Regions from separate parts of the Actinoallomurus sp. CA-150999 genome, predicted to be linked through region 2. Evidence: riboswitches for the same ligand, from Rfam matches in the RefSeq annotation. Region 2 holds a riboswitch; each other region holds the start of a gene.
The links. A riboswitch is a leader RNA that binds a small molecule or an ion and turns the genes downstream of it on or off. The one in region 2 is predicted to bind cyclic di-AMP.

Region 1 (9,481 bases), 230 kb from region 2:
GGATCGCGGCGAGCAGGACGATGCTCGCCCACAGCAGGGCCGTGATGTGCCCCACGGCCAGCAGGGCGGCCGCGCCCAGGCCGAGCAGCGGCGGCGTGACGTACCCGGCGAACGCGGTGACGATCATGCCCGGTCCATGCGGCTTGCCGCGGGACACCGTCACGCCCGAGGTGTCGGAGTGCAGCCGGATGCCCTGCAGCTGCCGGCCCGTGACCAGCGCGGCGAACGCGTGCCCGCCCTCGTGCGCGATCGTCACGACGTTACGGAGGAGGTGCCAGACCGAGCGGATGGACACCGCCACGAGCGCCGCCACGCCGGTGACGGCGACCAGCCACCACGGCGGGTGCGGCTGCGTGCCGACGACCTCGTGCCACACGCCACCGATCGTTGCCGTGTCCAATGCGTCACCTCTCCTCAATGGGCTGCTCACCCGCCCGTACCGGGTACGACGCGCCGCACCGCGGCCGAGTTTCCGAATCGGGCGAACCCGTATTCTCCACCTGGGTGGCCAGTAGGGTAGGGGATCTATGAGCGACCCGTTGATGAGCGTTTATCCCCCGATGGAGCCGGCCGCGCTGGTCACCCGGCGGTCCATGCAGTTCCCGTTCGACTCGCCCGGGCTGACGCTGACCCACCTCGGGCGCGGCGCGATCTGGCTGGCGCTGAAGGCCCTCGGCCTCGGGCCGGGCCACCGGATGGCGATGCCCGCCTACCACTGCGGCTCGGAGGTCGAGGCGGCCCGGCTGGCGGGCATCGAGGTCGTGTTCTACCGGGTGCTGCCCACGCTCGAAGTGGACGTGGAGGACCTGTTCAAGGTGGCGCAGCAGTGCCACGCCACCTACCTGATCTCCTACTACGGCTTCCCGATGCCGCCGATGCCGCAGGGCACGCGCGTCATCGAGGACGCCGCGCACGCGCTGTTCTCCTACGACGGCGGCGCCGCCATCGGCTCGCGCGGCGACGCGGCCATCTTCTGCCCGCGCAAGTCCCTGGGCGTCCCGGACGGCGGTGCGGTGCTCATCCGGGGTGGCCACATCGACGCCGAGGGCCGGCCGCCGTGGAAGCGCATGGCCCGCTCGGTCGCCTCCCAGGGCATGGGATGGGCGGCCCAGTCCCGCGCCGGCGTGCTGCGGGCCCCCGCCACGAAGGTGTTCCGCAAGGTCAGCAAGGCCGAGCAGGCGGTGGAGGAGGGCACCCTCACCGAGACGGTCATCGGCGAGTGGAACCTCGAGGTCGCCGACCTGGAGGTCGCCGCCTCCAAGTCCACCCGCATGACCGAGTGGGCCGTGCACGGCGCGGACGGCGAGAAGATCCGGGAGCACCGGCGCCGCAACTACCTGACCCTGCTGAACGCCCTGCCCGAGGTCTGCCCGCCGCGGTTCCGCGGCCTGCCCGACGGCGTCGCGCCCCTCTACTATCCCGTACGCGTCCCGCAGCGCGACCGGACCATCGCCGAGCTGCAGAAGCGCGGTGTGCGCTCCATCGAGATCTGGCCGGTGCCGCACCCGCTCCTGGACCGCCACCGGTTCGCCGAGCTGGAGCCGCTGCGCCACGAGATGCTCGCGCTCCCGGTCCACCAGGGCCTGTCGACCTGGCACATGGAACAGGTCGCGCACGCCGCCAGCGAGGCCGTCGCCGCCGCCCACCGGTAGGCCAGGGGTATCGGCACCGGGATGCACACTTACTGGATGCACAGCGCGTTGCGGTTGCCGTTCCGGTCGATGCAGGGGGGATAGCCCCGGATGCTGAGCTCGGCGCGCGCGTTGGCGCTGCCCAGGAAGGCGATGAAGTTCTTCAGCAGCGACGAGGACTCCGGAGCGCCCGCCGTGTAGAGGTACTCCACGGTCCAGAACGGATAGCCCTGCGCGATGCTCGTGGCGTCGGGAAGCTTTCCGTCGAGCGTCACCACGTGGAACTTCTGCAGCCGGGCGGCCTCGGTCTTGGCCGTCGGCGCGTCGGCGTACCCGATCGCGCCCGGCGTCTCGGCGACCTTGTCGATCAGCTCCTGGGTGGTGCTCAGCTCGCACCGGATCGTCGGCGCGTGGAGCGGCGGGCTGCTCTCCTGGCACTCGGTGGAGGACGCCGCGCCCTCCGAGCGTCCGAGCAGCTTCGTCTGGAAGATCTGGCGGCTGCCGGACTCGCCGTCGCGGCCGACGATCCGGATCGGGACGTCCTTGCCGCCGAGCTCGCTCTCCGGTGGTACCGGCCCCGTTGAAGTTCTCTCCCATCTGAGGGTGGGAGATTCCCGCCTACCTTGCGGTGGTGGGTTTGACGCGGCGTGCGCGTCTGACGACTGCCCTTCCGGCAGCCGGGACGAGCGCGTGGCCCGTCCGGTACCTATGCAGGATGTTGCATGCGGCGTTCAGGTCGGCGTTGCCGGTCCACCCGCACTCGGGGTTCTTGCACACGAATGTGGCCTGGTCTTCGCGGCTGCCGGGTGTGGTGGTGTGGCAGGAGTGACACTCTCTGGAGGTGCCAGCGGCGGGGACCTTGTGCAGGGCCCCGCCACGGCGGGCGGTCTTATACGTCAGCATCTGGACCGTTCGTCCCCACGCCTCCTGGTGGATGGCGCGGTTCAGCCCGGACTTTTGCGCGACATTCTTGCCCGGTGCCTCGACCGTGCCCTTGGCGGATTTGACCATGCCGACGATGTTGAGGTCTTCCACCACGATCGTCCCGTACCGGTCGGCGAGGCGGGTGGTGGTCTGGTGCTGCCAGTCCAGGGAACGGCGCTTGGCTGTCGCGCGGAGCGCCCGGATCTGGTCATAGGTCCGCTGCAACCGGCGCGAGGACCGCTCACCCGGCTTACGGAACGACTTGCGGTGCGCGGCCCGGCGTTCCAGCCGAACCAGCTTGGCCTTCTCCGCGGGCGTGAGCCACTTGTCCCGGTCGGCCTTGCCGCCGCTGGTGCGGGGCCGTCCGTGATCTTGGTGGTCGCCGTCGGACAGGGCCAGCGGAATCTTCACCCCGGCATCGATCCCCACGTGTGGCCCGCAGTGGGGTGCGGGCACGGGTTCCAGGGTCTGGACACGGAAAGCGATGTGCCAGCCCAGCGCGTTCTTGACCAGCCGCGCCCCCGTGATCCGGTTGCCAGCATCGGCCCGCTTACCGACCGGGAGGTCTTTGGTCCACCGGAACCGGACCCGGCCGACCTTGGGAATGTTCACCATCCCCCACCGGCGATGCACCCGTGCCACCTGCAAATCCCGGCCCTGGGGAACGTCCACGCACATCAACGTACGGAACCGGGCCTTGAAGTTCGGCGGTCCGCAGCGACCCTCCCAGCAGTTCCGCCACGCCTGGAAATACGTCTTCAGCACCGCCTGGGCTGCCTGCGCAGGCAGAACCGCCAGCCACTCCAAACCCTCCTCCGGGTCGGTGCGCGCCTGACGGATCGCGGCATCGGCAGCAGCCAGGGTGCGCCGATGCTTGGGCAGCATCGTCCACCAATTATGCAAAAGATTCCACAACGCCCTGGCCGCATGCCCCTGATCATCGAGCAGACGCTCCTGCGCAGGAGAAGGAGCCAGCCGGGCCCGATGCCCGAACTGACACTTCTCCAGCTCCTCCACGGGATCGCTCACCCTGGGCGTCGCTACGTGACGAGCCATGCACTGAGCGTATCGATCCATGCCGACACTCCGCCCGATGATTCGAAAATCCGAGCGAGATCAGTCGGTCAGGCCGCTGATCGCGGCCGTCAAGGCTCGGGGGCGTCGTCGATGAGGAGGTGGCGGCCGTCGCGGACGATCTGCCGACCGGAGACCATCATGTGGGGGACATCTTCCGGAAGAAGCGGCGAAGGCGACCACGTTCACCTGCTCGTACACGACCCCCCGAAAGTCCAGCCGTCCAAACCGGTCAACTCCCTCAAGGCGTCTCCGTCCGACTGCTCCGCAAGGAATACAGCACCGCCGCTGCTACCTGTGGGACGGCCACTTCTGGCCCGGCTCCTACTTCACAGGCAGCTGTGGAGGAGCACCCCTCACCGCCATCCGCCAATACATCGAAAACCAGCAGCGACCCACCTGAGGCGGTCACGTGCGGGGAAAGCACGCTCGCGCCCTAGCCCCGGTTCCTTCAGGGCCGAGTCGTTGACATCTTGCGGATGAGCTTAGGCCCCAGCAGGTGCTGGGGCCGTACATCAATTCCTGCTATCTCTGACCTAGCCCTTGCGGATGAGGACGATCGGGGTCTGCTCGTCCTCGTTGCCGGCCGGGTTGTCGGACAGGACGTTCTCGACCCACTTGCGGTCGACGCCCTTGGACGCCCCGACGACCCATGCGCCGGTGAGGTGGTTGGCGTCGACGACGCAGACGTGGCAGCCGAGCGCCGCGGACAGGTCCTCCGACAGCTTGTCCGGGCGGCCCGGGCCGAACAGCAGGTGGTGGTCGTGCGGCGGAAGCGCCGCCGCCACGTCGTCGATCATCGCCGCGCCGGGGCCCGCGACGCGGTAGAACCAGCCGCGCTTGCCCACGAGCTTGCCGGCCGCACCCGCGGCGGCGCCGAGGATGACCTTCGTCCGGCCCGCCTCGAGGATCGCGCCCTGCATGCCGGCCGGGCTGTGCAGCGGGCCGATCTTGCCGACGAACTTGCTCAGCTGCTTGGCCATGCCCTCCGGCGTGATCAGCTCCAGCGGGATCATGCGGCCCTGGCCGGCCGACGCCGGGCTCTCCGACAGCGCGAGGATGTCGTCCGGCTGCAGCATGCCCTGCGTGGCCTCCTGGATGATCGGGAGGATGCCGGTGCGCAGCGTGATCATCTTCGTCTTGATCGGGACGCGGCGGGCGCCGACCGCGCGCTCGTCGACCGGCGGGATGTTCGGCGCCTTCTCGGGCGGCATCTCGCCGAAGTGCTGATGCAGCATCTGCCGGATCTGCTGGTTGCGCGCGTAGATCGACGCGCCGCGCTGCAGGATGTCGCGGGCGCCCGCCGGGTCGCCGGCCTCCAGCCGGAGCGACGCGAGAAGGGTGTAGTCCGAGGCGTACACCAGGTAGTCGGGGGCGAGCGCGATCAGCTCCGTCTGGTACTTCAGCGCACGCGGCTTGTCACCGCGGTCGACCGCCCACTTCGACAGGCGCTTGAGCGCGTGCCGCCGCAACTGGGAGTCGTTGACCACCGACTCGAGGATCGTCTCGGCGTCGTCGATCCACCCGCCGTCCTTGAGGACGTCGGCCAGCGTCAGGGCGTACCACGGGATCGTCGGGTACTTCTCACGCGCCTGCCGGACGATCTGCGCGGCCCGGCCGTAGTCGCCACGCCACTTGTAGACCTCGGCCAGCGCCGCCGTCGCGAACCGCGTGTCGCCGCCGGCCGCGACGGCCTGGCCGGCGATCTGCTCGGCCTTCCGGTCGTCACGCTCGTTGGTGAGGACAAGCCAGGACAGCAGGGACAGACCGTCACCGTCGAGATCCGCTCGCTTCTGCTCGAGGAGCTGCTGGGCCTCCTCCGGCTTGCGGAGCCAGATGTCATAGGCGCGGCTGTTCGTGCTCATTGTCAGAACCTCATGCGTCGTCGGCGATCTGCGGGATCGGCCCATCATCGCAGAGTTTCGTGCCGGCCGACGCGGCGGTCGCGGGACACCGAGCTCGTCAAAGTGGGGGAGAGATGGACGAAGCAGGGGGGAATACGCAGGTTGTATGACCCGGGCTTGTCGCCCGCTCGATACCCTTGGGTCTCGTGGACCTCCTCGATTCATGGCGCGATCTTCCGGCCGCGCAGCAGCCCGACTGGCCCGACCCCGCCCGCGTCCGCGACGTCGCGGGCCAGCTGTCCAAGCTCCCGCCGCTGGTGTTCGCGGGCGAGTGTGACCAGCTCAAGGCGCACCTGGCCGCCGTGGCACGCGGTGAGGCGTTCGTGCTGCAGGGCGGCGACTGCGCCGAGACGTTCTCCGGCGCGACCGCCGACGACGTGCGCAACAAGCTGAAGACCCTGCTGCAGATGGCCGTCGTGCTGACCTACGCCGGGAGCGTCCCGGTCGTCAAGATCGGCCGGATGGCGGGCCAGTTCGCCAAGCCGCGGTCGAAGCCGTCCGAGGTGCGCGACGGCGTCGAGCTGCCCGCCTACCGGGGCGACATGGTCAACGGGTTCGACTTCACCCCGGAGGCCCGGGTGCCGAACCCGGAGCGCCTCCTGCGCGCCTACCACGCCGCGGCCGTGACGCTGAACCTCACCCGCGCCTTCACCCAGGGCGGCTACGCCGACCTGCGCCAGGTCCACGCCTGGAACCACGACTTCGTCGCCGAGAGCCCGGCCGGCCAGCGGTACGAACGACTGGCCGGGGAGATCGACCGGGCCCTGGCGTTCATGCACGCCTGCGGAGCGGACCCGGAGGAGTTCCACCGGGTCGAGGTCTACTCCAGCCACGAGGCGCTCCTGCTGGACTACGAGCGCGCCCTGACCCGCATCGACTCACGGTCCGGCCTGCCGTACGACGTCTCCGCGCACTTCCTGTGGATCGGCGAGCGCACCCGGCAGCTCGACGGCGCGCACGTGGACTTCATGCGCCACATCCGCAACCCCATCGGCGTGAAGCTCGGGCCGACCACGACCGCCGAGGACGCCCTCGCGCTCATCGACCTGCTCGACCCCGACCGGGAGCCCGGACGGCTCACGTTCGTCACCCGCATGGGCGCCGGGCGGATCCGCGACCACCTCCCCGCCCTGGTGGAGAAGGTCACGGCGAGCGGCGCCCAGGTCGCCTGGATCTGCGACCCGATGCACGGCAACACCTTCGAGGCGGAGAGCGGGTACAAGACCCGCCGGTTCGACGACGTGATGGATGAGGTCGCCGGCTTCTTCGAGGTGCACCGGGCGCTCGGCACCCACCCGGGCGGCGTGCACATCGAGTTCACCGGCGACGACGTCACCGAGTGCGTCGGCGGCGGCCACGACATCGTCGAGGACGACCTCCACCAGCGGTACGAGACCGCCTGCGACCCCCGGCTCAACCGCGGCCAGGCGCTCGACCTCGCGTTCATGGTCGCCGAGATGTACCGCACCGGAAAGTAGCGCGAGCGACCCGTCCGGGGCCGGCGGCCGTCACACGACGCGGACGGCGCCGGCGAACGGGCGGGTCGACAGGTCCGCGACGCGGACGTGGTCGCCGGTGTGCGGCGCGTGGATGAATTTCCCGTCGCCGATGTACATCCCCATGTGGTGGATATCGGAGTAGAAGAACACCAGGTCGCCGGGCTCGAGCTGGTCCCGGGAGACGTGGACGCCGGCGTTCCACTGGTCGCCGCCGTAGTGCGGCAGGTTGACGCCGACCTGCTTGTAGGCCCACATGGTCAGGCCGGAGCAGTCGAATCCCCGGCCGGGTGCCGCGCCGCCCCAGACGTACGGCACGCCGAGCTGCGACAGCGCGGCCCGTACGGCACCGACCGCCTTGCCGGGGCCGCCGGGGATGGGGGGCACCTTCTCGCCCTTGCCGGCGCGCTCGACGGCGTCGCGCAGCAGCGGCTTGCGGACCTTCTCCAGGTCGTGCTTGATGGCCGCGCGCTGCTGGGCGAGCTGGACCCTGAGCCGGGCCGCCTGCGCGGCGCGCTCCCGGGCGTCCTGGCCGGTCCACTGGGCGTTCTGGATGGCCTGGGTCAGCTGCCGGATCTGGGTGTCGTCCTGCTGCGTGAAGTAGTGCAGGGTCGCGGCCCGGTCGAGGACGGCGCGCGGGTCGGAGGCGGCGAGAAGGGCGGGGGTGTCGTCGTTGCTGCCGCTCATGTAGCGCATCGCGACGAACCGGCCGACCTTGTGCTGGATGGCCTTGAGCGCCTGCGCGGCCCGGGCCGAGGTCTGGCCGGCGACGACGGCCGCCCGCTGGGCCTGCTCCAGGCGTACCTTGAGGCCGTTGTACTGCTCGGTCAGCTGCTCCAGCTGGTTGTTCAGCTGGTCGGCGCGCTGGCGGAGCGCGTCGATGCGGGAGCCGGGCCGGGCGGTGTCCGCCATCGCGGGCGACGCGAACCCGGCGACGACGAGGGCCAAGGCCGCAGCGGCCGTACGGCAGCCCGCGCCCTTCGGGAGGCGGCGCGGGTCCGGTGCGAAGGCCACTGCGGCCGTACGGCGGGCCGTGGCCTTCGAGGGGCGGCGCGGGTCCTGCGTGGAGGCCACTGCGGCCGTGTGACGGCCGGCGGCCCTCTGCGGGTCGTGTGTGAGGGTCACGACGGCCGTACGGCGGGCCGTGCCCTTCCCGGGATGATGGGGATCGCGGCTGTCCGCAGGGTGCGATGACGCCATCCAGTGCTCCTCTCCTCAGGCCGCCTACCGGGTTAGCTGACGGGTTCGGACGGAAGAGAAGCCCTACCGCGCACCGTCGGCGACGGGCGCGGATTCACCCCGGATGCGAAGGCGGGAGGTGCCCCGTGGCTTCGCGAGTGGGTCCCCGGTTCCCCGTTGCGTCGGCTGACGCGACGGGCGATTCGGCGGTCCGGCCGTCTCTCGGCCGGTGACGACTCGCTGGAGATTAACGGATAGTGACGGGGCGACCAACGAGAACATGCGGAGATGGCCCGGGGGATCGGAGGATGGTCACTCTGGGTGATGCGGGGGCTGGTCCTTTGCGCCTAGACGCACGCGGTCCCCGCCCCTCCGGATCGGGAGGAAACGGGGACCGGCGTGACGTTCGGACGTGCTCGCTCAGGAGAGGACGGACTCGGCCTCGGCCTCGGAGCTGTTCTGGACCACCGCCGCGTGCAGGGTGTTCCAGAACGCCAGCTCGACGTCCTCCTCCAGCTCCGAGATCTTGCCCCAGAACTCCTTGTCCTCGGCCAGCGCGGCGGCCTCGGCGGACAGGATGGGCATGACCATGGTGCCGGCGTCGGCGGCGTCCAGATCGGCCACGCTGACCTCGGCGGGCAGCTCGACCGGCGTGCGGTGGTGCTTGCCGCGCTTGCGGACCCGGACGTTCGGCGCCGCGACGGGCACCTTCACCTTCGACTTGCCGACGGCCAGGGCCACCGTGCCGAACAGGACGACGGCGAGCAGCCCGGTGAGGGCGGCCTGCTGGTCCGGCAGGGAGGTCGGCGCGGGCGCCGGGTCGTGCGACGCGATCGTGCGCGTGTCGCCCAGCGCCGGGGCGTCCTGGCCGATCTCCTTGACCGCGGGCGTGGGGGCGGCGTGCTTAGGAGCGTACTTCTGGTCGTTCTGCGCCGTCTGCTGGGCGGTTACGGGGGCGGCCTTCACCTTCACCTTGGAGGGGTAGCCGAACCCGACGACCTGGCTGATGTCCCGGGTGGCGCGCAGCAGCGCGTTGTTGTGGTTGGCCTCGATCGTGTGCAGCGTGTGGCCGTCGACGCGCTCGACGATGCCGACGTGCTCGATGTCCCCGATGCTCTTGCCGCCCGACCAGGAGAAGAAGACGATCGCGCCGGGCTCGGCCTTGTGGCCCCAGGCGTGGTGCTTCTTGAACCACTGGGCGTGGTCGGGAGTGGAGGCGAACTGCCCGGTCCAGTCCTCGACGCCGGCCTTGTTGGCCGCCCACGCGAGGAAC
Region 2 (9,481 bases):
GCGGTGCGCGACCTTGGTGACCGTATCCACGGCCGGCCGAGCCGACCGTAGCGGCAGGCCGCCTGCTGCGGCCGACGAATGCGGCGGCGAGGAGCAACAGTGCGGCCATGACCAGGAGGGCCAGGCATACCTGGCCGCCTGGGTGCTGGTGGCCAGAAGGGTGGTGCGCCGGTGGCACGGTCATGTGGTGCCCGGTCTCGGCGCTCGTGTGATTCATGCCGGGCATCGCGACGGCGACCGCGGTCGGGTGGGTTTCGGCCGGGCTGGCCGTGGCCTGCAGCCCGTGCATCGCGAACAGGCCGAGCATCGTCAACGCCATGAGCAGCAGGCGGCCCGGCGACCTCGCCGCCTCGCGCGACCCCCGCTGCTCGCCCACGCTCACGACCATACCGGAGGTGGTCCCGTCCGCTCTGCTGCGCTTCGGCACGCACTGCCCGAACGGGCGAGCCCATGCCGGTGACCAAGCATGGTGGGGACACCACGATCGGCGCGACCATCAACGGAACCGCCTTTCTGCGGGTACGGGCGGCAGAGCACCTTGCGTGCGGCTGGCCAGGCTCGGCCACCAGATCGTGACGGGTTGACGACAGAGCACACCGTTGATCAAGTAATTGTGTGATCTTCCAACGTAGGGTGATGCGGTCCCGTTCGCTCGCCGCATACGCCATCGCCCTGGCGTTCGTTTCGATCCCAGGGACGGCTCGGGCAAGCCACGCTCCATCGGAGGCAGTGCAGCAGCAGAACGTGACGTGGCTGTCGCACACGCCGACGCCGTCGCCAGTGGCAGCGGAGGACGGCGCATCGATCGCGGGGCTGGCGTTCCTGCGGTACGCGCATGGCGGCGAGCGTGACGTGATGTTCGGTGACGGGCCGTTCGGACTGGCCTCATGGTCGCTGTCCGATCCAGCGCATCCGCGCCTGACCGGCCTCGTGACCGCGAAACAGTTGGCGCTGCCCGGCGATGACGCCGCCAAGGGGTTCTGGGAAGGCGAGAACCTGCAGGTCGATCAGTCCCGCAAGCTGGTGTTCCTGACCCGGGACCCGCGAGCGTTCGGCGGCGCGCTGCAGACCGGGCAGCCCGGCATCTATGTCATCGACGCTCGCGATCCCCGCCATCTGCGGCTGGTCACCTTCCACCCGGCACCGGCCGGGCACACCTCGGGCTGCATCGACGGCTGCCGGTACCTGTGGACCGGCGGCCCGTTCCGGAAGACCCCACCGAGCTATGACGGCCAGCCGGCATGGGTGACCGACATGCGCCGGCCCGACCACCCGGTCACCTTCCCCACGCCGGTCGACCTCGGTCGTGACGACGGCACCACCGCCTATGTCCACAGCACCGACGTGGACACGACCGGCATCGCCTGGACCTCCGGCCTCGGCGGCGTGCGCGGGTACTGGACCCGCGGCGCCCACTACGACCCGGTCGCCCACCGCGTACGGCGCGCTTCCCCGGCAGACCCTGTCCCGTACGCGGGCGGGAAGATCATCAGCCCGAACGACGCCGGCTACACCTTCGACCACAACTCCTGGCGGCCACCGCAGCGGCTGGCCGGGTTCCGCCGCGGTGACCTCCTGCTCGTCACCGACGAGGACTTCGGTGACACCTGCGCCGACGCCGGGCGGCTGCTGATCGTCTCACTGGCCGGCAGCTACCACGGCGAAGGCTGGCGCTCCACACCGCAGCACCCGTTCCGGCTGAAGGTCGTGGCCGACTGGGGGCCGGTGGGAAGCGCGGGTCTGCAGCCGAACGCCGACTGCTCGGCGCATTGGTTCGACCCCATGACCGGCGTCGGCGACGGAAACATCATCGTCCAGGCGTTCTACGGGCAGGGCACCCGGTTCCTCGACATCAGCGACCCTCGACACCCCCGTCAGGTCGGTTACTTCATCCCCAACGGGAGCGAGGCCGCGACCCCCGCCTACCACGACGGTCTCGTCTACGCCGCCCAGTACAGCGGCGGGATCGACGTGCTCCGCTTCACTCCGCCCAAACCCTGAAGCTCGGTCGGGTTGGTGCAGGATCGCGTACCCTGCGCCGGCCACGGCACGCGGGCGATCTCTGCGGCGCCGTCCTTACCCTCCTACAGAGGCTATCTAGTGGATGGTGCGGTGATACGTCCTGAGATCTCTCCCGTACTGCTGATTCACGGGCCTTCATCCGGTCTTCGGGCGCGCTCTTTCGATAATGGCGCCGAAGTCGGTACTGGGCGGCAATGTGCCGTAGGAGTGGCCCCAATCTCCGCCGAGCCGGGAGGCGCAGAAGGCGTCGGCGACCGCCGGGTGGCCGTGGCGGACCAGCAGGGAGCCCTGCAGCACCAGGGCGAGGCGCTCGACGACCCGCCGGGCGCGCGGCTCGATCGTCGCCACGTCGGTGAGCGAGTCCTTGACCTCCTGGACGGCGGCGTCCAGCCGCGCGTCGGCACCCGAGGCCAGGTCGACTTCGGTGAAGAACGTCTCCACCGTCTCCGGCTCCTTGACCATCGCCCGCAGCACGTCGAGGGCCGCGACGTTCCCGGAGCCCTCCCAGATCGAATTGAGGGGCGACTCGCGGAACAGCCGGGGCATGCCGGAGTCCTCGACGTAGCCGTTGCCGCCGAGGCATTCGAGCGCCTCCGCGGCGTGGGCGGGCCACCGCTTGCAGACCCAGTACTTGCCGACGGCGAGGGCGAGCCGCTTGAACGCGGTCTCGCCGCGGTCGGTGGCCCCGGCCAGGCGGAGCATGAGCACGGTCGCGGCCTCCGACTCGACCGCCAGGTCCGTGAGGACGTTGCGCATCAGCGGCTGGTCGATGAGGTATCGGCCGAACACCTGACGGTGGGCGGCGTGGTGGGTCGCCTGGGTGAGGCCTTCCCGCATTCCGGCTGCCGCGCTGATGACGCAGTCGAGCCGGGTCATGTTGACCATCTCGATGATCGTGCGGACGCCGCGCCCCTCGTCGCCGACGCGCCAGGCGACCGCGTCCTCGTACTCCACCTCGGCGGACGCGTTCGACCGGTTGCCCAGTTTGTCCTTGAGGCGCTGCAGCCGAAGACCGTTGCGCGTGCCGTCGGGCAGCACCCGGGGCAGCAGGAAGCACGTGAGGCCCTCCGGCGCCTGCGCGAGGACGAGGAAGACGTCGCACATCGGCGCGCTGGTGAACCACTTGTGGCCGGTCAGCAGGTACGTGCCGTCGGGCCGGGGCACGGCCCGCGTCGTGTTGGCCCGGACGTCGGAGCCGCCCTGCTTCTCCGTCATCGACATGCCGGCGAGGATGCCCTGCTTCTCCGCCGGCGGCCGCAGGCCGAAGTCGTACGTCCCGGACGTCAGCAGCGGTTCGTACTGCCGGGCCAGCTCGGGCGCGTGGCGCAGCGCCGGTACGGCGGCGTAGGTCATCGAGATGGGACAGCCGTGCCCCGCGTCCACCCGCCAGACGTAGAACTTCGCGGCGCGGGCGACGTGCGCCCCGGATCGTTCGGTCCACGCCCGGGCGTGCAGGCCGTGGCCCACCGCGACGCGCATGAGCTCGTGCCAGGCGGGGTGGAACTCGACCTCGTCGACGCGATGGCCGTACCGGTCGTGGGTGCGCAGCACCGGCGGGTGCTCGTTGGCGAGACGGCCCCACTCGCGCGCCTGCTCCGTGCCCCCCAGCCGGCCGAGCTCGTGGACGGCCTCGGCCGCCCAGCCGCCGCCTTCGCGGAAGAGCCCGTCCAGGAGGGCGGGGTCGTCGGCCACGTCATGGCCGACGAGCGGGGGGACCTGGTTGAAGACCTCATGTGTCGTCATCGACCGCTCCGATGCTGCGCTGGGCGAAGGTGATGAGATGGGCGATCAGGCCGACCTGCGCGTCCGCGTCGCCGCCGGCATTCGCGGGTGCGCCGGCGTGGCCGCTGGCATGCGCCGGTGCGTCCGTGCGGCGGGCGGCACGCGTCCGTGCGTCCGCGTCGCCGACCGTAGGCGGCTCGGCGGAACGGCCGGCGCGATGCGTCCGTGCGTCCGCGCCGTCGGCGGCATGCGTCCGTGCGTCCGCGCCGTCGGCGGCATGCGGCCGTACGTTCGCGTCGCCGGCCGCATACGGCTCGGCGGAACGGTCGGCGCCGACCGCGAGGGGGCCGACGAGGGCCTCGCCGATGGCCCCGACGAGCGCCGCGGCGCTGACCTCGACGTTCTGCTCGGGGAGCTCGCCGGCGGCGATGCCGCGGCCGATGAGCCCGGCGAGGACGGCGGCGTACGCTCGGCGGAAGACCAGGCGCTCGGCGTCGACGGCGGGATCCGCCGGCTCGGCGAGGAGCGCGTACGCCATCCGCGGGGCCCGCAGGGCCCGGCCCGCGAACGTCTCGATCACCGCCGCGATGCCCTCCGCCGCCGAGCCCTCCAGGGACGCGGCGCGCGCGAACGCGTCGACCTCACGTTGGGAGGCCACCCGGAAGACCTCCGCGACCAGGTCGGCCTTTGCCGGGAAGTGGCGGTAGACGCTGCCGGTCGCGACCCCCGCTCGCCGGGCGACGGCCGCGATCGAGCAGCCGGCGTAGCCGTGCTCGGCGACGACCGCCAGCGCGGCGGCGCGGATGCGGTCCCGGGAGGCGCTGAGCCGGGCCTCGACACGGGGCGTACGGCGGTACGGCACGCAAGAATTGAACCTCAGTTCATTCCTTCCCCGCAAGGGTGGCCGTCAGGAACGATGGAGCCGTCGGTGGGGCAGGCCGTCGGGAACGGCCGAGCCGTCGGTGGGGCAGGCCGTCGGGAAGGACGAAGCCGTCGGTGGGGCAGGGTCGTCGGGAACGACGGAACGGCGCGGGATCACCTCAGGTGAGGGGATCCCACGCCGTCCGGGACCGGCAGGCGAGGGGGGGAGCGGGTGACGCCGGCCGGTGTCGAGAGGGGCGGTTACGCCTTGCCGGTGGCCGTGTCGTAGCCGGTGCCCGAGTGGCGGTACACGCCGCCCTTGCCCAGTTCCAGCACCTGGAACTTGACCGTGATCGAGTTCGATGCGGTGCCGGTGAGCTGCTGCATCATCTTCTCCGACAGGTCGATGAGCGCCGGCGGGTTGTGCTGCGCGACGGCCCACTCGGCCGGGCCGAAGTCCTCCACGATGCCGATCTCGCTCTTACCGTTGTAGGTGACCTTCACCTTGGTGCCGAGCGGCCAGTACGGGCTGGCGAGCGTGTGGAACGACATCGGCTTGCCGGAGGCCGTCGACGGGTCCCAGAAGGACGTCGCGGTCGAGACGCCGCCGGGCAGGGCAGCCTTTTCCTTCTTGGGGTCCTTCTTGACGCTCACGAACAGCCGGTCCTTGTTCTCCGTGGCGACGCGCTGCTCGGTCTGCGGTGCCTGCTTGGACGCCTGCGCGGCGGACGGCGCGGGGGCGCTCTGCGCCGAGGATGCCGACTCCGAGGCGGTTCCGTAGGCGAGGGCGGTGGTCACGCCGGCGCCGGCCAGGGTGACGCCGGCGGCCGCGGTGGCAATGGCCTTCGTCGAGAACCTGATCATGGAATTCCTTTCGGGGGCATGGGGAACGGGGGCATGCGGGATTGGGGGCATCCCGAGGCGATGCCAGGGGGATTCGTGGGACCGCCCGGGAAGGGAAGGCCAGCGCGTGCCGCGTTGCTCGGCGGCGACGCGGCACGCGCCGGCACGGGCGACTACTGGGGGTACTCCGGGTAGCCGTAACCCACGACAGAGGAGGTGTTCCGGGTCCGGACCTTCACGGCGTCGTCCGTGTTGCCCTCGACGGTCTGGATGGTGCCGTCGTGGTTGTCCTTGATGACCAGGCCGACGTGGTCGATGCCGTCGACACCGCTGCCGTTCCAGGAGAAGAAGACGACGGCTCCGGGCTTGGGAGTGTTGCCCCAGCGGCCCTGCGAGATGAACCACTTGGCGTGGTCCGGGGTGAACGCGTCGGCGCCCATCCCCTTGACGCCCAGCTGGTCGCCGACCCAGGAGACGAACATGTCGCACCACGAGGCGTTGGCGTAGTCGCTGATGGCCCCGCCGTTCTGCGCCACGCCGCGCGCGGCGTACGGGGTGCCCATGAACCACTGGTTGAACTTGCTGCCGCCGGCGGCGTTCTCGGTCGTGCCGACCTGGGAGACGGCGAGCTTCAGAACGTCCGTGGCCGAGGGCAGCTTCTTCTGCACCTGCTTCTTCGGCTCGGCGAGGGCGCGCACCTTGACGTGCGGGGCGTCGGCCAGGGAACCGGCCTCGATCGCCTTACCCATACTGGGATTAGGTATCTGGGCGACGTGGTGCGCCACGGCGCGGGACGCACCGGGGATCTGCGCGGACAGCGCCGGCCCTGCGGCGGCCACGGTGATCGCGGCCACGCCGGCGGTGGCGGTGCCGGCGATGACGCCGGCGAGAGTCTTGCGATCAAAGGTAAAGCGGGGTTTGGCGTGTCGAGGGGACACGGGGGGTACTCCTTCGGCTTCCATGCCGCTTACCGGGTTAGCTGACGGGTTCGGGCGTGGAAGCTGCCCTACGACACAGGGGATGTGCCGATTCACCCCGGGACTTCTGGTGGGTCCCCGGCTCCGCGAGGTGCGGATTCAGCGGGTCGCCCGCTCATGCGGGCGGCTCGAACAAAGAGACACGTCTGCCGTCATCGGCTAGGGGTAGCGGTGACGGCCGGTATTCAGATCAGGGCGGACTAGCGGACAAGGTTCTACTCCTTACTTCCAGTACGCCTACCGGGTTAGCTGACGGGTTCGGGCGTGGAAGTCGGCCCTACGGCACAGGGGATGTGCCGATTCACCCCGGGACTTCTGATGGGTCCCCGGCTCCGTGATCTTCACGGACTCGACGTTGCTGCTCCCGCTCTAAATGGATCAATGGGTACTCAGCGGGAGTGGCACGATTTTGGATATGAACCGTCTCGGCTCTGTACGGAGGCCCTCGCACGCGTCTTCGCGCCGCGCCATCTGCGCTGGTGGGCCGGCCGCGCCGGCGGATGTTCGGGCGGCGCATGGGGAGCGTCGCCGGTGTTAGAGGAACATATCAGACAAATACCGACGTGCCAAATATGGCCATCGAATATTAGTCACATGATCGGCACTACAAAGATCGCTATAAAGATCGATCTGGTGCGTCTTGTGATCCACATTACGTTCCGGCCGAAACAATCATGAACGGCCGCAAAGCACTGTGGAATCGTCAGATATCCCAACAGTCGCGTGACACAGGGTATTCCGGGCCCCGTCACGATGGGTGACCACGGGCCCGGCGGGAGGCTCGCCGGACGGCGCCGGAGCGCCGGGAAGGCGTCAGCCCGCCGCCGCTACGCGCTCGCCACGCGTCAGGCTCTCGCGATAGCGCTGCGACGTGATCTCCGCCACCTCCGGCGCGGCGCCCAGCACGGGTGAGACCGCCACCGCTCCGGTCTCCAGGGACTCCTCACGGACCTTGTCCGCGAAGTAGCCCGGGGCCAGGAAGTAGGACGCCACCGCGACTCGCGGCGCGCCCGCGTCGTACAGCATACGTACGGCCTCGGCAGGGGCGGGACGGGCCGCGGAGGCGTACGCGGGGACGACGGAGTGCCAGCCGCGCCAGGCGCGCGCCAGCCGGCCGATCGTCGCGTTCGCCGCCGGATCGCTGGAACCGGCGGCGGCGAGCACCAGAGCGGTGTCCGGGTCGGGGCGGACGCCGACCTCGGCGAGCCGCCGCTCCAGGGCCGTCGTCATCAGCGGATGCGGGCCCAGCGTCGCCCCATAGTGCAGAGTCAGCCGGGGGTGGGCGCTGCGGATGTCGCGAAGCGCCCCCGGGATATCGGTCTTGCTGTGATACGCGGCGGTGAGCAGCAGAGGGAGCACGACGGCCTCGTCGGCCCCCTCTCCGACGAGACCACCGAGCGCCTGCCCCGGGGCCGGGGGAGCGTGGTCGAGATACGAGGTCACGACCCGCACCCCCGATGAACGGCGAACAAGATCGAGAAGTTCCTCGATCGTCGCCGCCGCACGCGGATCCCGGCTCCCGTGGGCCACCGCGACCAGAGGGATCGCGAAGGTGCTCAGAGGTTGATGCCGCATTCGGTCTTTCCGGTGCCGGCCCAGCGTCCGCTGCGCGGGTCCTCGCCGGGCGCGACCTGCTTGGTGCAGGGCTCGCAGCCGATCGACGGGTACCCGTCGTACTGCAGCGGGTTCACCAGGATGCCGTGCTCCTCGATGTAGTCGTGGAGCTGGGCCTGGGTCCAGCGGGCGAGGGGGTTGACCTTGACCTTCCCGCGCGCGGCGTTCCACTCGACCACGCGCGAGCCGCGCCGGTGTGAGGTCTCCTCACGCCGGATGCCCGTGATCCACGCGAGGTACGGCTCGAGCGCGCGGTTCAGCGGCTCGACCTTGCGCAGGTGGCAGCACAGATCCGGGTTCCGCCCGTACAGCCGGGGCCCGAGGTCGCGCTCCTGTTCGGCGACGGTCCGGGAGGGGGTGACGTTGACCACGTTGACCGGGTAGACGGCCTCGACGGCGTCCCGCGTGCCGATCGTCTCGGCGAAGTGGTAGCCGGTGTCGACGAACAGCACGTCGATGCCGGGGCGGACCTTCGAGGCGATGTCGACCAGCACGGCGTCCTTCATGGACGACGTGACGCAGATCCGGTCGCCGAAGGTCGCGATCGCCCAGCGGATGATCTCCTCGGCGGAGGCCTCCTCCAGCGCGTCGGCGGCCGATTCGACGATGTCGGTCAGGTCGAGCGCCGCAGGCGCGCGCTCGTACAGGAGAGTCATGCCGAGCCCTCCCGTCCAGGAGCGCCGGTGGTGCTGAGCGCACCGAGGCCGACGAACCGCAGCCGGAACGCCCGGGTGCAGGCCCGGCAGTGCCAGCCGCCATCGCTCTCGTACGGCTCCAGGTCCTCGTCTCCGCAGTAGGGGCAGTAGAAGGGGACGGCTCGCTCGGTCACTTCAGGTCACCTTCCTCCGCACGCTGCACCCACGCGGCGAAGGACTCGCCGTCGTGCCTGCCCTCCTGGAACCTGCGCAGCACCCTCTCCACGTAGTCGGGCAACTCCTCCGCGGTCGTCTTCAGCCCACGGATCTTCTTGCCGAACTCCCCGCCGATCGAGCCGCCCAGGTGCACCTGGTAGCCCTCGACCTGGGCGCCGCTCGCGTCGGTGACCAGCTGGCCCTTCAGGCCGATGTCGGCGGTCTGGATGCGCGCGCAGGAGTTCGGGCAGCCGTTGATGTTGATCGTCAGCGGCTCGTCGAAGTCCGGCAGGCGCTGCTCCAGCTCCTCGATCAGGTCCATGCCGCGCTGCTTGGTCTCGACGATGGCGAGCTTGCAGAACTCGATGCCGGTGCAGGCCATCGTCTGACGGCGGAACGTCGACGGGCGGACCCGTAGGTCGTGCGCCTCCAGCTCGGCGGCCAGCGCCTCGGTGCGGTCCTCCGGGACGTCCAGGATGACCATCTTCTGCTCGGTCGTCGTGCGCACCTGGCCGGAGCCGTACTCCTCGGCCAGATCCGCGATGACGTGCAGCAGGTCGCCGTCGACGCGGCCGACCTTCGGCGCGAAGC
Region 3 (9,481 bases), 1.6 Mb from region 2:
AGGTCGATGGATCGGTCCGGGCCGGTCACACGTCGGGCCGGGGCGCGTGTCGGCGGCTGCGGATGGCGGAGGTCGATGGATCGGTCCGGGTCGGTCACGCGGGGGGCCGTGCCGGCCGTGGTCGGTCAGATCGCCCGGCAGGCGCCGGTGTCCTCGACAAAGCGCAGGCGCGGCCGGTCGACGCGGAGCGGCCGTACGAGATGCGCGATGTCGTCCGTCCGATCGAGCCCGGCCTCGAGCCGGTGCAGCCTGCGCAGCGCGATGCCCTCGCGCAACGCCCAGGGACAGATCTCCAGACGGCTCAGGCCGAGTGCGCTCATGATCTCGTCGGCGACGATGGCGCCGGCGAGGATGTGGCGGGCGCGGGTCCGCGAGACGCCCCGGAGCCGGGCGCATTCTTCGCTCGTCAGCCTGGCCAGGCGGGGGATCCGGTGGCGAAGCGCCGCCCGCTCCAGCACCTGGCGGCCGTCCGCCGTCGCCCCACCGGAGAGCTTGGCGAGCTGACTGAAGATCTTCGAGGTGGCGACCGCATGGTGGTCGGACGACCCCTCGGTCAGCCGGTCGACGCCGTAGGCGGCCAGCCGGTCCGCGACGTGCGCGCGAAGCCGCCCGACCTGCTTGCCACGCGGAGGATCGCACGGCAGGTGGTCCCGCGTGAGCCGGCCGGCGCCCAGCGGCATCGACAGCGCGGTGTCCGCCTCGGCGCCGTCCCCGGTGGCGATCTCCATGGAGCCGCCGCCGATGTCCGCCAGCACGATCGGCCCGACCGACCAGCCGTACCACGCGCGTACGGCCACGAACGTCAGCCGCGCCTCGTCCTGACCGGCCAGGAACCCCAGCGTGACGCCCGTCTCGGCGGCGACGCGCCCGAGGATCTCCTCCCGGTTGGCGGCGTCGCGGATCGCGGACGTCACGAAGGGGATCAACTCGACGGCGCCGACGCGCGCGGCCTCGTGTGCCATCATGCCCACCGATGCCACCACCCGGTCGACCGCCGCGTGGCCGATCCGGCCACCGGCGGTGATCGCCCCGGCCAGCCGGGTCGGTTCCTTGGCGGACGCGACCGTCCGGATCGGACCGCCTGCGATCAGGTCAACGACCTTCAGATGGGCAGCATTGGACCCGACGTCCAAAATGGCGGTGCGCATGTCCGCCTGACTACCCAGGGCGACGGCGAGTAATGCGTGATGCCCGGTTCACGCGGTGCCGAAACGACGGTTTCGGCACCGCTCCCGCCGACCCGGGTAGGGTCTGTCCCATGGCGGCGGATCAGGAGACCGTACGGGTCGATGTGTGGATCTGGTCGGTACGGCTGGTGAAGACCCGCTCGCTGGCCACGGCCGCCTGCCGGGCCGGTCACGTCCGGGTCAACGACGAGCGCGTCAAACCGGCCGCCGCCGTACGGCCCGGTGACCGCGTGCGTGTCCGCCTTGCCGGACGGGAGCGGATCGTCGAGGTGCGACGCGTCGTACGCAAGCGGGTCGGCGCTCCCGTCGCCGTCGAGTGCTACACCGACCACAGCCCGCCGCCGCCCCCGCGCGCGGCCCTGCTTCCGATCGCCCGGCGCGAGCGCGGCGCCGGGCGGCCCACCAAGCGCGACCGGCGGGAGATCGAGCGGCTCCTCGGCCGCCGCCAAGGCTGAACACGCCCGCCGACCGGCACCGGCGCACGCGTGAATGCGGGGGAGTGCCCGTCGGGCCCGGGGCCAGTGGACGCTGGACAGCGCATCGGCCCGGGTCAGCGGACCCTGATGGCGAGTCGGCCCACGTCAGTGCACACCGTCGGCCGGTGCCAGCGCCGGTGCACGCCGCTTGGCCGTCGGCCCGTGTCAGTGGACGCTGATGGCGGTGACGCCCTGCGTCGTGGGGACGAGGACGAGTGACCCGGCGAGGGTCGGGGAGGCGAAGCGGGTCACCGTGCCGACGCGCCGCGAGGCGATGGAGCTCCCGTTGGACTGGGACAGGGCGTGCAGCACGCCTGCGTCGGTGTCGAGGGTCCATACCGCGCCGCCGCCGACGACCGGCGATCCCTTGACGGCGGCTCGCGCGGTCCAGACCCGGCGCAGGTCGCCGCCGGAGGAGACGTCGACGCGCTGCAGGCCGTTCTCGCAGGGCAGGAACGCAGAGGACCCTGACCGGGCCATCCCTCCGAAGGAGACGCAGCCGGGCAGGGAGGCGCGCTGGCCGCCGATCCCCCCGAGGTCGCGCGCGTCGAGCAGGTAGATGTCGCCCGTCTTGCCGGCGATGAGCACCCGCTCTCCCGGGAGCAGGAGGGGGCCCGTCGAGCCGAGATCCTGGTCCTCGCTGTTCTCCTTGCCCCAGCTCTTCGGCGCGAAGTACGACAAGCGGCGGGACAGGTCGGGTGACAGCCGCAGCACCGAGTCGCTGCCGTCGTAGGGCCCGCCGACGCTCGCGCCGTTCCCTACGGCGACGTAGACGTCGCCGGACGCGCCGATGGCCGGGCCGGACGGCGCCCAGATGCCGCCCATCCGGCTGGTCGGAACGGCGTACGAGGCGACCGGCCCCTGGCCATCGGTTTTGTACGCGGCGACGTAGCCGACGTAGTTCCCGCAGTCGCCGTCGAGCCCGCCGAACGGCACGTACACCCGGCCGCCGGCGACCGAGAGGGCGCCGCGCTGCTGTTCCGCCTTGCTTTCGCGGCCGGCCGCGACGTCGAGGCCGCGGGTGAACCGTACGCTGCCGTCGGCGGTGTTCAGCGCCACCAGGGTGTGGCGCCCGCCGGTCGTCTCGGCCGCGACGAACACCGTGCGCGTCGCGGCGTCGTACGCCGGCGTCCCCGTGATGCCGAGCGGGTCGATGTTCCCGCAGGGCAGCGCCGACTGCGGCACGGGCGTGCCCAGGTGCCGTTTCCAGACCTGCCGCCCGGTCGCCAGGTCGAGCGCGTAGACGGTGTCGTTCTCCGTGCCGACGTACGCCGTGCCGCCGACGACGACCGGCTGCCCGTACACCGCTCCGTCGAGCCGCGCCGTCCAGGCGTCCGCGAGCGTACGCGGGGCGGGGAAGCCGGCGGCGTACCCGGCGCGGTCGTTCGATCCGTGGTAGGTCGGCCAGGACACGGCCGTACGCGCCGGCGCCGACGTGCTCGTGGGGGCGCCGCTCGGTGCGGGTGAACGGGTGTCCGCTCTCGACCCGTCGCCGGAGCCGCATGCCGTGGCGGCGGTGAGGACGATGAGTGCGACGCCGTACGCGACCCTGCCCATGGCCCCATTCTCGCCACAGTCGGCGGTCCCGCGCAGGGCGCTCGGCGATCGCACCGCGGATACCGCGCATCCCGAGCGCGATCGCGGCGCCCGCCGCGGCCCCGGCGGCCACCGTCGCCTCCGTGGGGAGCTAGCGGAGGTAGTCCGGGTAGCCGTACCCGACGACCTCGGAGACGGGGCGGATGCGAATCTTGACAGCCTTGTCGGTGTTGCCCTCGATGGTCTCGATCGTCCCGTCGCGATCGTCCTTGACGACGAGACCGACGTGTTCGATGCCGCCGACGGTCTTGTCGCCCGAGAAGGAGAAGAAGACGACGGCGCCGGGCCTCGGGACGGCGCCCCACCGGCCCCGCTGCTGGAACCACTGGGCATGGGTGTGCGTGAACGCGTCGACTCCGATGCCCGGCGCGCCGGCCCGCGCGCCGACCCAGGAGACGAACATGTCGCACCAACTGGCGTCGGCGTAGTCGCTGATCTTCCCGCCGTACCGCTGGGCGCCCGTCTGGGCGGCCGGGGTGGACATGAACCACTGGTTGAACTTGGTGCTCCCGGCCGCGTCCGCCGTCGTGCCGACCTGCGAGAGCGCGACCTTCAGCACGTCGGCGGCGGAGACCTGGGAGTGACCCTTCAGCACGATCATGCGCCTGAGCACGGTGTCCAGGTCCGGGACCGGATCGTGGTCGGCCACCACGGAGACGGGGCCGCGGAAGTGCGGGGCCGCACTCACGGAGAGCTCGGTGGCCACGGCGGCACCGACCAGGGTGATACCGGCGATCGCGGCCTTGAGCGCCGTGCGCTTCAGCCGGGACGGAGGGGGATGTCGAGCGGACACAGGGGTACTCCTTCGGCTTCCATGCCGCTTACCGGGTTAGCTGACGGGTTCGGGCGTGGAAGCTGCCCTACGGCACGATGTGCCGATTCACCCCAACACTTCGGTGGGTCCCCGGCTCCGCGAGCTGCGGATTCAGCGGGCGCTCGCTCGTGCGAGCGGTTCGTACAACAGCGTAAGTCACGTCCGGCGCAGCGGCGGCGGGAGCGGTGTCCGCCCGGGGACGAGCGTTCAGGGCGCCACCGCCTCGGCGAGCGCGCGGAAGATGAGCGCCGTGGAGGTGGCGCCGGGGTCCTGGTGGCCCTGGCTGCGGGGCCCGAGGTAGGAGGCGCGGCCCTTGCGGGCGATCATCGGGATGGTGGCGCGCATGCCCTCTTCCGCGGCGTCCGCGGCGGCGGAGGCGGACGTGCTGAGGGCGGCTCCGCCGCGTACGGCCGCCTCGAACGCCTCCACCGCCGGACCGAAAGCATCGATCATGGTCTTGTCCCCGAGGCGAGCGGCACCCAGTTTCTGAACCGCTTCCAGGCCGGCCCGCAGTGCCGCGAGCAATTGTTCGGCGGTCACGCTCGGTTCGGTGAGCTGCTTGCCGATGGCGCGGAACGCCATCCCGTACAGCGGGCCCGCCGCACCGCCGACGCTCGACGACAACGCGGTACCGGTTTTAGTGAGAATTTCCCCTACCGTGTTGAATTCTTTGCCATTGAGCGTGCTTCGCACGACGGAGAAGCCACGCTGCATGTTGACGCCATGATCGGCGTCGCCGATGGCCGCGTCCAGCCGGGTGAGATAGTCGGCATCGCGGTATATGGCCGCGGTGATCCCCCGCACCCACGCCAAGGTCGTCTCGATGTCCATTTCGCTGTCCAAGGCGGTGAGTCTGGTGACATCGTTACCGACCAGGCTAAGGCTCATGGCAACGGGATGGCCGAGTGGCCACCGGGGACGCCGTCAGCCTGATCGTGGGTCATGGCCCTCGTCGACCGTGTGATCAGAAGCCGGTTCACGGATGCGGAACCGAGTTCGGAGATCCGCAGCCGACGGGCGTACGGGCGTCTCGGCCGGTGACGGTCCCGTAAGAACACCGAGGAGCAGCGGTCCGGCATCTGTCTCGCATGCTGAGAGCGGATGAAATCCGCAGGTCGTTCGCTATTGATGAACCGAATTCAGAGTTCTAGATTGATGTTCATAACAACCTGCCGACCGTCCCCACCCCCGTTGTCCGGCGGGGCGGTCGAGCCGCTGCGAAGATCGGCAGCGGATGATCTCCTGCCCCCGGCAACGACGCACAGGCGGCAGGCCGGCGGCCATTTCATCGGTGGCGATCAGGCATATGTCCTAGCCGGTCAGAGGAGATCGGACGATCTTCTGACGTGGAGAGGAAATGCGAACAGCCGTAACAGGCCGACCGGTGGGAAACCTGCCGACGGAGATGACGAGTTTCATCGGACGTGAGCGCGAACTCGCCGAGGTGAAGCGGCTGCTGGGCGCCGGCCGTCTGGTGACGTTGACCGGCATCGGCGGCGTGGGCAAGACCCGCTTGGCACTGAGCGTCGCGACCGAAGCCCGGCGAGCGTTCCCCGACGGGGTGTGGCTCGTCGACCTGGTCGCGTCGGAGACGCCGAAGTCGCCCGTACGGATGGTCGCGGAGACTCTCGGCCTCCGGAACGTCGAGGACCCGGCCGGGTTGGCGCGGCATCTCGCCGGAAAACGGATGCTGCTGGTGCTGGACAACTGCGAGCACCTGATCGACGAGTGCGCGGCTCTGGTGGGGGACCTCCTGTGCCTGACGACCGATGTGCGGATCCTGGCGACCAGCCGGCAGCTCCTCCGCGCCAACGGGGAGCATGTCCTGGAAGTGCCGTCGCTTCCCGTGCCGGAGACCGATGAGGCGTCGGCGGACACGGCGCTGCGGTACGCGGCGGTGCGCCTGTTCGGCGAGCGGGCGTCGGCCGTCGTGCCGGAGTTCGCCGTCTGTGACGCCAATGCCGCGGCGGTGACGGGGCTTTGTCATCGGCTGGACGGTCTCCCGCTCGCGATCGAGTTCGCGGCGCTGCGGATGCGGATGCTGTCGGTGGAGCAGATCGTCGATCGGCTGGATCAGCTCTTCCTGCTCCTCCGCAGCGACTCCCCGGTCGCGAGTCCGCGCCAGAAGACGTTGCACGGGCTGATCGATTGGAGCTACGACCTGTGCTCGGCCGAGGAGCGCACGCTATGGGCCCGGCTGTCGGTCTTCTCCGGCGCGTGCGATCTGGAGACGGCGGAGCGGATATGCGACGACGGCATCCTCACCGACGCCGTCCTGGAGGCGGTGGCCGGCCTGGTGGAGAAGTCGATCCTCGGCAGGGAGGCCGACGGCTCTCGGACGCGGTACCGGCTGCTGACGGCACTGCGCCGGTACGGGCAGGACCGGCTGGTCGAGTCCGGTGAGGAGCAGGCCGTACGGCGGCGGCACCGCGAGTGGTACCGGGACCTCGCCGAGCAGGCCGGAGCCGAGTGGTTCGGCCCTCATCAGGTCGAATGGGTCGACCGGATGGCCGGCGAAGAGGCCGAGTGGGCCGCGGTGCTGGAGTCCTGCCTGAACGAGCCGGGCGAGGAGCGGACCGGTCTGGAGATGGCCGCCGCGTTGTGGAGCCATCCACTGTCATTCGCCTCTCTGGGCGACGGCCACCGCCTGCTGCAGCGGGCCCTCGCCGCGGATCCCGCTCCCAGCGCCGCACGGGCCAGGGCGCTGTGGGCCGACGCCTGGCTGTGCCTGCGGCGCGGCGACCTCCCGGCGGCGGCGCCGCTGCTGGAGGAGTGCCGCGAACTGGCCGAGCGGCTCGACGACCAGGCGCAGCTGGCCGGGGTGGTCCAGCTGACCGGTCTGGCGGCGGTGCTGAAAGAGGACTTCCCGCGGGCCTGCGCGCTGCTGACCCGGGCGCTGGCCTACTACCGCGCCGCGGGCGACCACGGCCGTTCGTGGACCACGCTGCTGCACCTGGCCACGGCCGCCGTCTTCATGGGCGACGCCCGCGCCACCGCGCTATGCCGTGAATGCGAGGAGATGTGCGAGGCGGCCGGTGCCCGATGGTCCCGCCGGGAAGCGCAATTGATCAGCGGCCTGGACCTGTGGCGACGCGGTGACGCGCGGGCCGCGACCGGCGTGATCCGTCAGGCCCTGCGTCCGCCGCGTGTCCCCTCGGAGCGCCTGGGCCTCGCGCACTGCGTCGAGGCGCTGAGCTGGATCGCCGCCGATCAGGATCGGCCTGAATACGCGGCCGAGCTGCTGGGCGCCGCGGACGCCCTCTGGCGATCGGCCGGGGCAGCGCTGCCGGGACTCGGGCCGGTGGCGCGTGCGCACGCCGACTGCGAGATCGGCCTCAGGCGAGCACTCGGCCAGGACGCGTTCGCCGAGGCCCACGCGCGCGGCGGACGGCTCACCCCCGAGCAGGCGATCGCCCGAGCCCGGGATGAAGAGCCCACCGCGTCCGAAACGGCGGACGAGGCTCGAACGGGCGTCGCCGGCGCCCTCACCCGCCGGGAACGCGAGATCGCGGAGCTCGTCGCGCGAGGCTTCAGCAACAAGGACATCGCCAGCGCCCTCGTCATCGCCCCGCGCACCGCCGAGGGCCATGTCGGGCGCATCCTGTACAAGATGGGTTTCACCTCCCGAACCCAGGTCGCCGCCGTGTGGGCCGCGGAATACGGCATCGGCTGACCTCACCCGACGTCCACCGGGAAGCCAGAAGGCGATTCACCATTGATGAACGCCGTTCGGGGCCGGCCCCGTACGGCAAAGGCGTTCTCCGGTCAGCCGGCACGCCGGGTACGGCCGCGGGTGGCTCCGAGCTCCCGCGAGAGATTGCGCCCCGTCTCCCGTACGGCGACCGCGATCTCCTCCCGCCGGGACTCGGACAGCAGCCGCTCGACCGGACCGACCACGCCGATGGCGCCCGCGACATCGCCGGAGCGCGCGAACACCGGTGCCGCGACACCGGCGTCGCCCAGGGCGGACTCCTGATCCTCGATCGTGTACCCGACGCTCCGCGCGACCGTCAGTTGCTCGGCGAGAGCCTCAGGGTCGCTCACGCTCGCGCCGGTCAGCACGCCCAGCTCACTGCCCAGGAGCTCCGTCTCCGTGGCCTCGGGCCCGAACGCCACGATCGCCTTGCCCAGCGCGCACGTGTTCCAGGGGATCGTGGCCCCGACCTCCAGGATCTGGACCGCTCCCTCGGGCCGGAAGACGTGGTGGACCACCAGCACGTGATCACCGGTCAGCACCCCGACCCAGATCGCCTCGTTCACCCGCGTCGCCAGCGCGTCGGCCCAGATCATGGACCGGGTGCGCAGCTCGTGACCGTCGAGATAGGCGTTGCCCAGTCGAACCAGCCCGGGGCCCAGCGCGTACTTGCTGGACTCGGGGTCCTGTACGACCAGCCCTTCGGTCTCCAGCGTGCGGAGCAGCGCATGGGCGGTCGGCTTGGCGACCCCGATCCGCTCCGCGAGCTCCGTCACGCCCAGCCTCGGGCCGGTGGCCGCGAGCTCACGCAGGATCTGAGCCGCGCGTTGCACTGACTGGATCATGACCCGTCCGTGCTTTCGTCATCGGCGAACCAGGTTCCGCGAACCAGATTATCGTTCCGCCGCCCTCGACGGCATCGCCGCGCCGCAGGGGAAGTCCTTACCCGGCGGACGCAGCGATGCCGTCGAGGGTGTCGATGGTCTTCCGGTCGAGGTGGACGTCGCCCGCCGCGAGGTTCTCCTTCATGTGGGCGGGGTCGACGGTGCCCGGAATGAGCAACGTGTGCGCGTAGGTCGCGAGCAGCCACGCCAGGCCGACCTGCGCGGGTGTCACCCCGAGGGACGCGGCGGCCTCGGTCACCGCCGGATGCGCGGTGACCTTGGGAAAGTTGGGAAACGCCGAGCCGAGGGGGAAGAACGGCACCCAGGCGATGTCGTGCTCACGGCACACGTCCAGCACCGGCCCGCTCGTGCGGTCGAGGACACTGTAGGCGTTCTGCACGCAGACGATCCCGGCGGGCAGGGCGTGGCGCAGTTGCTCGGCGCTGACGTGGCTCAGCCCGATGCTGCCGATCTTGCCCTCGTCCCGCAGGGCGATGAGCTCGGCGAGTTGGCCGTCGAGGTCGACGACCTGGTCGCCTTCGGCCAGAAGGCCGGGCGGAGCGTCGGCGCGGCGCAGGTTGACCACGTCCAGCCGCTCGACGCCCAGAGTGGCGAGGTTCGCCTCCACGCTCGCGCGCAGTTGCTCGGGCCGCTGGGCCAGGACAAGGCCGGCCTGGTCGTCGTGTTCCGCGCCGACCTTGCTCACCAGCACCAGGTCCTCGGGATACGGCGCCAGGGCGTCGCGGATCAGCTCGTTGCACCGGCCGGCGGCGTAGAACTGCGCGGTGTCGATGTGGTTGACGCCCTCGTCGACGGCGGAGCGCATCATC

Region 1: another riboswitch for cyclic di-AMP. It lies ahead of ACQP2O_RS36675 (NlpC/P60 family protein); the one in region 2 lies ahead of ACQP2O_RS37775 (CHAP domain-containing protein).
Region 3: another riboswitch for cyclic di-AMP. It lies ahead of ACQP2O_RS45075 (CHAP domain-containing protein); the one in region 2 lies ahead of ACQP2O_RS37775 (CHAP domain-containing protein).

Annotation. Positions count from the first base shown of each region.
Region 1 is NZ_CP192063.1:7,932,685-7,942,165, reverse strand. Features, by position in the region: gene ACQP2O_RS36710 (M50 family metallopeptidase) at 1-400, opposite strand, end outside; gene ACQP2O_RS36705 (DegT/DnrJ/EryC1/StrS family aminotransferase) at 528-1,652, shown strand; gene ACQP2O_RS36700 (substrate-binding domain-containing protein) at 1,682-2,308, opposite strand; gene ACQP2O_RS36695 (RNA-guided endonuclease InsQ/TnpB family protein) at 2,250-3,572, opposite strand; partial or broken gene tnpA (IS200/IS605 family transposase) at 3,798-4,032, shown strand; gene ACQP2O_RS36685 (tetratricopeptide repeat protein) at 4,166-5,494, opposite strand; gene ACQP2O_RS36680 (class II 3-deoxy-7-phosphoheptulonate synthase) at 5,680-7,011, shown strand; gene ACQP2O_RS36675 (NlpC/P60 family protein) at 7,042-8,229, opposite strand; cyclic di-AMP (ydaO/yuaA leader) riboswitch at 8,234-8,412, opposite strand; gene ACQP2O_RS36670 (CHAP domain-containing protein) at 8,629-9,481, opposite strand, start outside.
Region 2 is NZ_CP192063.1:8,165,404-8,174,884, reverse strand. Features, by position in the region: gene ACQP2O_RS37800 (DUF6153 family protein) at 1-376, opposite strand, end outside; gene ACQP2O_RS37795 (hypothetical protein) at 730-2,001, shown strand; gene ACQP2O_RS37790 (acyl-CoA dehydrogenase family protein) at 2,158-3,765, opposite strand; gene ACQP2O_RS37785 (TetR/AcrR family transcriptional regulator) at 3,752-4,606, opposite strand; gene ACQP2O_RS37780 (hypothetical protein) at 4,867-5,469, opposite strand; gene ACQP2O_RS37775 (CHAP domain-containing protein) at 5,622-6,386, opposite strand; cyclic di-AMP (ydaO/yuaA leader) riboswitch at 6,399-6,540, opposite strand; cyclic di-AMP (ydaO/yuaA leader) riboswitch at 6,646-6,790, opposite strand; gene ACQP2O_RS37770 (sirohydrochlorin chelatase) at 7,239-8,000, opposite strand; gene ACQP2O_RS37765 (phosphoadenylyl-sulfate reductase) at 7,982-8,695, opposite strand; gene ACQP2O_RS37760 (Insertion element protein) at 8,692-8,868, opposite strand; gene ACQP2O_RS37755 (nitrite/sulfite reductase) at 8,865-9,481, opposite strand, start outside.
Region 3 is NZ_CP192063.1:9,792,238-9,801,718, reverse strand. Features, by position in the region: gene ACQP2O_RS45090 (Ppx/GppA phosphatase family protein) at 126-1,148, opposite strand; gene ACQP2O_RS45085 (RNA-binding S4 domain-containing protein) at 1,259-1,642, shown strand; gene ACQP2O_RS45080 (PQQ-binding-like beta-propeller repeat protein) at 1,829-3,220, opposite strand; gene ACQP2O_RS45075 (CHAP domain-containing protein) at 3,351-4,052, opposite strand; cyclic di-AMP (ydaO/yuaA leader) riboswitch at 4,064-4,200, opposite strand; gene dhaL (dihydroxyacetone kinase subunit DhaL) at 4,281-4,961, opposite strand; gene ACQP2O_RS45065 (ATP-binding protein) at 5,479-7,746, shown strand; gene ACQP2O_RS45060 (IclR family transcriptional regulator) at 7,839-8,612, opposite strand; gene ACQP2O_RS45055 (aldo/keto reductase) at 8,710-9,481, opposite strand, start outside.